DNA from 3 places in the Streptomyces sp. CY-1 genome. Region 1 is predicted to be linked to each of the others. Evidence: riboswitches for the same ligand, from Rfam matches in the RefSeq annotation. Region 1 holds a riboswitch; each other region holds the start of a gene.
The links. Region 1 has a riboswitch for cyclic di-AMP ahead of ACK1X7_RS29770 (transglycosylase family protein). Riboswitches for the same ligand answer to the same signal wherever they lie in the genome.
Positions count from the first base shown of each region.

Region 2: another riboswitch for cyclic di-AMP. It lies ahead of ACK1X7_RS24495 (M23 family metallopeptidase); the one in region 1 lies ahead of ACK1X7_RS29770 (transglycosylase family protein).
Region 3: another riboswitch for cyclic di-AMP. It lies ahead of ACK1X7_RS28995 (C40 family peptidase); the one in region 1 lies ahead of ACK1X7_RS29770 (transglycosylase family protein).

Region 1 is NZ_CP178393.1:6,908,403-6,910,659, reverse strand. Features, by position in the region: gene ACK1X7_RS29770 (transglycosylase family protein) at 179-874, opposite strand; cyclic di-AMP (ydaO/yuaA leader) riboswitch at 882-1,053, opposite strand; gene ACK1X7_RS29765 (transglycosylase family protein) at 1,309-2,257, opposite strand, start outside.
Region 2 is NZ_CP178393.1:5,704,921-5,707,177, forward strand. Features, by position in the region: gene ACK1X7_RS24495 (M23 family metallopeptidase) at 102-1,292, opposite strand; cyclic di-AMP (ydaO/yuaA leader) riboswitch at 1,304-1,438, opposite strand; gene ACK1X7_RS24500 (PP2C family protein-serine/threonine phosphatase) at 1,721-2,257, opposite strand, start outside.
Region 3 is NZ_CP178393.1:6,738,234-6,740,490, reverse strand. Features, by position in the region: gene pcrA (DNA helicase PcrA) at 1-609, opposite strand, end outside; cyclic di-AMP (ydaO/yuaA leader) riboswitch at 783-953, shown strand; gene ACK1X7_RS28995 (C40 family peptidase) at 961-2,130, shown strand; gene ACK1X7_RS28990 (L,D-transpeptidase) at 2,255-2,257, opposite strand, start outside.

The DNA.
Region 1 (2,257 bases):
CGGGAGGGCTGCACCCCGCGTTCGCCCGCCCCACGAGACAGGGGCGTGACACAAAAAGCCGGATTCCGAATCACATATCAAGATTTCTGGCGAATTGGGCAATGAGGAAGCCCCGGTGGGGCGCGCCATGGGGGCGGCACGCCCGACCGGGGCTCGTCGCTCAGGTGCGCACCGTGGCTCAGCCGAGGTGCAGCTTCTGGCCCGGGTAGATCAGGTCGGCCTTCTCCACGATGTCGTCGTTCAGCTTGAAGAGCTTCTTCCAGCCGCCCTTGACGTGGTGCTCCTTGGCGATCTTGCCGAGGGTGTCGCCGGACTTGACCTTGTACTCGCCGTCACCCTTCTTGATCGGGCCACGGGGCTGCTCACGCGTGGCGCGCTCGGGCGCGGAGTGCGGCTGGGCCTTCGGCTGGGCGGGCTGGGCGGCCGGGGTCGACTTGGTGGAGGCCGAGGGCTGGCCCTGCGAACCGGACGGCGCGGAGGGGGCGGAGGGCGCGGACGGGCTGCCGCCGGAGGTCAGACCCTTGCCGCAGACCGGCCAGGCGCCCTTGCCCTGGCTGCCGAGGACCTTCTCGGCTATCTGGATCTGCTGGCTCTTGCTGGCCTTGTCCGCGGTGGGCGCATAGGCGGTGCCGCCGTACGCGGCCCACGTGGAGCTCGAGAACTGGAGGCCGCCGTAGTAGCCGTTGCCGGTGTTGATCGACCAGTTGCCACCGGCCTCGCACTGCGCGACCTGGTCCCACTGGGAGGTGGTGGCCGCGGAGGCGGAGGTCGCACCGATGAGGGGGGCCGCCACGGCGGCACCGGCGAGACCGGTGAGCGCGGCGATACGGGTGGCCTTGGAGGGACGGCGGTGCTTCCCGTTGGACTTCAGCATCGTTGGTTCGTTTCCTCACCGACGCCTACGAGGTGAGCTGTCGGGTTCGGACGTGAGTTGCCCGGCCGGTCGCGATCGAGGATCGCTCCCGGCTTCACCCCTAGCCGACGAGCCCGTGTCCACAGGCCACTCGGCACCTACCTTGGGTCCCCCGCTCCTGCCTTCGGCGCTGACGCGTCGGATTCCCCCCGACCGCCGGCAGGATTCGGCGTGACGATCGACGGTGCCCGCGGTGGCGAGCGGAAAGACGTTAAACACACCTCCCGAGAACGTTCAAACACCCCAATGGCAGCGAATGAGGCTGTAATTGATCTCACTCGGCCCACATCGGCGCAGGTAGGGCCGGGTGAGGAGAGATCGGACACGAGGTGCGCCCCGGAAATTGTGACGAGATGTATGTCTCACCGGAACCAGATCGGGCAATTCCCCCCGAATCACTGCTCCCTGATGGTGAGGTCAAGTCGCTGACCAGGGATGATCAGGTCGGGGTCGGTTCCGATGAGGTCCTCGTTGCTCTCGTAGAGCCCTTCCCAACCTCGGGACACATTCCGGTCCTCGGCGATGCCTGACAGGTTGTCACCGGGGCGAACAGTGTAATCGTCGGCCGCGGGGCTCCGGTCGCGGTCCGCGGCGCCGCGCGAGGCGTGGCGGCCGGAGGGCTGTCCGTCCGCCGAATCGCCGTCCTCGGCCCGCTTCCCGGCGTCCGGGGTGCCGCGGTGGCGGCCGGAGGGCGAGGGGTCGGCGGAGGGATCCGCCGAGGACCCCTTCGAACCGTCGGACGCCGAGTCGTGCGGGTCATCCGAGGCCGGGTCGTCCGAGGCCGAGCCGTCCGACGTCGGGGTGTCCGAGGCCGAGCCGTCCAGTCCGTCGGGGGACTTGGAGGTGTGGGGGGCCTCCGGCTTACCGGTCGATCCGGACGAATCCGGCTTACCGGCGCTGTCGGACGTCCCCGAACGGTCCGAGTCCTGCGAGGAGGCGCCGTCCCGCTCCCGGTCCCCCGCCTCGCCCCGGCCGGCCCCCTGGTCCGGGCCGGCCGTGTCACCGGGGTTCACATCGGGGGCCCCGGAGCCGTCGGTGAGCCCGGCGCCCAGCGCACAGCTCGGCCAGGCGTCGGGGCCACGGTCGCCGAGGATCGACTGGGCGACGGATATCTGCTGGGAGCGGCTGGCCAGGTCGGGACGCGGGGCGTACCGCGTGCCGCCGTAGTCCTTCCACATGTCGAGGGTGAGCTGGAGTCCGCCGTAGAAGCCGTTGCCCTCGTTGGCGCTCCACATCCCGCCGCTCTCGCACTCGGCGACCTGATCCCAGGTGGCGGTCTGGGCGGCCTGTGCGCCGGACGCCCCGAAGAGGGGCAGCGCGATGCTCGCTCCCGTGACCCCCGCC
Region 2 (2,257 bases), 1.2 Mb from region 1:
CCTTGGGGGTCCTTGGGGGTGTTCCTGCGGGGCGGCCCGTCAGGGCGTAAACCGGCGGCCCTGGCGTCAAGGGGGGAGAGAGCGCCAGAGCCGCCGGCGTATCAGGGATTCATCCCGTGCTGGCGCAGCCAGGGCATCGGGTCGATCGGCGAGCCGCCGCCCGGCCGGACCTCGAGGTGGAGGTGCGGGCCGGTCACATTGCCGGTGGCGCCGACGCGGCCGATGACGTCGCCCGCCGTCACCTTGCCCGAGGTGACGACCATCGACGACAGGTGGCAGTACCAGATCTCGGTGCCGTCGCTGAGGGTCAGCACGATGCGGTAGCCGTACGAACCGGCCCAGCCCGCCTGGGTGATGGTGCCGCCGTGCACCGCCTTGGCCGGGGTGCCGGTCGGGGCGGCGAAGTCCTGGCCGGTGTGGTCGGCCGACCAGATGTCGCCCGCTTGGCCGAAACTCGCGGTCAGGGTGTACGAGCCGACGGGGAGGGTGTACGCGGCGGCGAGCCTGGCCTGGCGCTCGGCCGCGGCCTTCTTCTCGGCCGCCTCCTTCGCCCGCTGCTCGGCGGCCTTCTTCTCCGCCTCGGCCTTGGCCTTCCGCTGGGCGGCCACCTCCGCGGCCTGGTCGGACGCCTTCTTCGCGGCGGCCTTCGCCGCGGCGGTGCGGTTGTCCTCGTCCGCCGCGTTCTGCTGGTTCTCGGCCTGCTGGAGGATGCGGGCGCGCAGCGCCTCGCCCGCGTCGGTGGTGCCGCGCTGCTCGTCCGCGCTGGTCAGCCCGGCCTCGGAGAGGGGGGCGGCGGCCGTCTGCGGGTCACTGCTGTCGTCCGACGCCCAGGAGCCGATACCGGGCAGGTCCTTGGCGGCGGGCAGGCTGGCCTTGACCTCATCGGCGACATGGCCGAGATCCGGCATCGAAATGGGCGGCTTGGGACGGTCCTTGGCGCTGGCCATACCGCCCGCACCGACCGCCGCGATCACACCGACCCCGAGGACGGCGCCGCTGCGCGCCATGGTCCCGCCGCGCTGCTTGGCCACGCGGTGCCGGCCGCGTACGGGAGCGATGGACTCCTCGGTGGGGTTCCACTCCTCCCAGGGCTCGGTCTCGAATCCGGCACCCGGGCCCTCGAACGCGTCCCCATCCGCGTCCAGGTACCGATCGTCGGGGGCGAAGTGGCCGTCCCCGGAGCTCATCCCGCCGCCGGCATCGAAGCCGGGGCCGTAGGCGGTGGCGGTCCCCAAACCGCCTCCCCGTGTGCGATACGGGGCCTCGTCCAGGGCAGACCTATTGGACGCCACGGAGGCGCACTCCTTTCCTTCCTTCTCGCCTACCGGGTTAGCTGACGGGTTCGGAGCAGGAAGGTCTCCTACGGGTCACGTTCGACCCGATTCACCCCAAGGTGTTGGTTCCCCGGTTCCCTTGGTGCTGCTGGTGGTGCGGTACTGCCAGTGTGCGTACGGGATTCGGCGACGGCGCACGGTGCCGCCCTTGCGACGGTTGTGACGACCGCGCTGCGTTATCGAACGTTAATAGAGAGCGCGATGTGATTCCAAGCTGTTCTGAGGAATCCGCGCACCTTTGGCATGAACTTAGCGCTCAAGAAGGGACAAATAAGGGCGAGTCAACGCACTGGCCAAGGGTTCGTAAAAACGCATGCGGACCGATCGTGCAGCAATTGTTATGCGGAGGGGGCTCGGTCGACTACGCACCGTATGGACCCGGTCGGCTACGGACGGTGTGGGGGGTCGGCCTCCCCCGTATGGCCCGTGCGGTTCGCATCACCGTCGCCCTGCCCGTTCCCCCGTCCGTTCCCACGGGCCGCGGTCCGGCGGACCGCGAGCAGCGCCATGTCGTCCGATGTCCCGCCGTCCGTATGGCGCTCGACATCGGCCACCAACGCGTCCAGCAGCTCCTGCGGATCGGCGAAGCGACGGCCGCGCAGCCGCTGCTCCGGGTCGTAGAACTCGCCGTCGCGGTCCCGGGCCTCCGTCACCCCGTCCGTGAACAGCAGCAGCGTCTCCCCCTCCGCGAACCCCAGCTCCATCACCCGGTCCGGCCACCCCGCCAACTCCCCCATCCCCACCGGCAGCGCCGACGCCTCCGGCTCCAGGGCGCGCACCGCGCCGTCCTCCTCCATCAGCAGCGGCGCCGGATGGCCGCGATTGATCAGCCGCAGAGTGGAGTCGCCGCGCGGAATTTCGGCCACCACCGCCGTCGTGAACCCCTCGAACACCTCCAGGTCGGCCCGCCGGGCGCCCTCGCG
Region 3 (2,257 bases), 170 kb from region 1:
GAACCGCTTGGGGTCGAGATCCAGATCCCGGCAGACCAGCGACATCAGCCGCTTGGAGTCGGCGGCGTCGTAGATCGAGAACGACGAGGTGAAGCCGAGCTTCTTGGATTCGCGGCGCAGGATGCGGACGCAGGCGCTGTGGAAGGTGGAGACCCACATGGCGTTCGCCCGCGGGCCGACGAGCTCCTCCACCCGCTCCTTCATCTCGCCCGCCGCCTTGTTGGTGAAGGTGATGGCGAGGATCTGGCCGGGGTGCGTGCCGCGGGCGCCGAGCAGATAGGCGATGCGGTGGGTGAGCACCCGGGTCTTGCCGGAGCCGGCGCCCGCGACGATCAGCAGTGGCGAGCCGGTGTGCTCCACGGCGGCTCTCTGCTGCTCGTTCAACCCCTCGAGCAGGGCGGACGGGTCCACGACGGGCCGCGCCGCGCCGTCCCGATAGTGCGCCTCCCGGGGCACGGGCGCGTCGAAGCCGCCGCTGAAGAGGTGATGCGGCACGTCCTCGGCGCCATCGGGGCCGGGGTGCGCCGAATCCTCGGGCGGCGGCGGTGGCTCCTCGTTCGAAGGAGGCCCGAGGTCCGCCAGGAAGCTGTCGTCAAAGAGGCTGCTCATCGCTCCCCGAGTCTAGGCCGCCCCACTGACAGCCGGTGCCCGAACATCACGAAACGGTTTCGGGCAAAACGGCCACCAGTCTTCACAGGAGCCCCACGTGTTGGCTACCGTCCTGCGTCAGGCGGCCCGGAAGATCCGTCGGCGAACCACGTCGGCACGGGCGGCCTCCGCCGAGTCCGGTACCGCCGTGAGGCGCCCGGAGCCGGGGACCCGACAACGCGACACCGGGGTGAATCGGCCCGAAGCGGCGTGGCACACAAGTGCCGCCCGGACACGGCCGTAGGGCAACCTTCCGTACCGCCCGAACCCGACAGCTAACCCGGTAGGCGGTCCACGGAAGGAGCGCCTCCGTTGGCGTCGCACCGCAAGCCGCGGAGCCGGATACCGGCCCCGCTCACCGGCCACGGCCGCCGTACGGCCGTCGGGTTCACCACGGCCGCCCTCGCATCCGTCACCCTCCTCTCCCAGACGGCCAACGCCGCGCCGGGCGACGACCCCAAGCCGGCCACCCAGTCGATCGACAAGGTCAAGGAGAAGGTCGACACCCTCTACCACCAGGCGGAGAGCGCCACCCAGCGCTACAACGCCGCCAAGGAGCGCGCCGATCAGCAGCGCGCCAAGGTCGACAAGCTGCTGGACTCCGTCGCCCAGCGCACCGAGAAGCTCAACGAGGCGCGGCGCACGCTCGGCGCCTACGCCACCGCCCAGTACCGCGACGGCGGAATGGCCCGCTCGGCCGCGACGCTGCTGTTCTCCAACGATCCGCAGGACGTCTTCGACCAGTCGCATCTGATCGACCGGCTGACCGGTCGGCAGAAGCAGGCCGTCGACGACTTCCAGAAGCAGCAGGCGAGCGCCGCCAAGGAGCGCGGTAAGGCCGGCGAGAGCCTCGCCTCGCTGACCGCGTCGCAGAAGCAGCTCAAGACCCAGAAGAAGACCGTCCAGGACAAGCTGACCGAGGCCCGGCGGCTGCTGGCGAATCTGACCGCCAAGGAGAAGGCGCGACTGGCGGCGATCGAGAAGAAGAAGGCGGAAGAGGCCCGCCGTAAGGCGGCCGCGCTCGCCGAGAAGCAGCGCCAGGAGGCCGCGCGCAAGAAGCAGCAGGAACAGCGGGAGCAGCAGAACGGAGACAGCGGCTCCGGTTCGACGACGCCCTCGGCCCCGGCCAACAGCTCCAAGGCGGCCCAGGCCATCGCCTTCGCGAAGTCGCAGCTCGGCAAGCCGTATGTCTGGGGCGCCACCGGCCCCAGCTCCTTCGACTGCTCAGGGCTGACGCAGGCGGCCTGGAAGTCGGCCGGGATCTCGCTGCCGCGCACCACCTGGGACCAGGTGAAGGTCGGTACGCGCGTCTCGACGTCCGAACTCCAGCCGGGCGATCTGGTCTTCTTCTACGACGACATCAGCCATGTCGGCCTCTACATCGGCGACGGGATGATGATCCACGCGCCGAAGCCGGGCGATGTGGTGAAGAAGGCGCCGATCACCGAGATGCCGATCTACGGGAGCGTGCGGCCCGCGTAGGGCACGCGGGCCGTGTGAAGGACGCGGGGTGAAGGACACGGGGCCGTGCGGGCCCCTGGTGTGCCGCTGCCCGGGGCCGGGGCCCCGGGCAGCGGCATCGTCATGTCATCGGCGCGGGTGCCGCTCA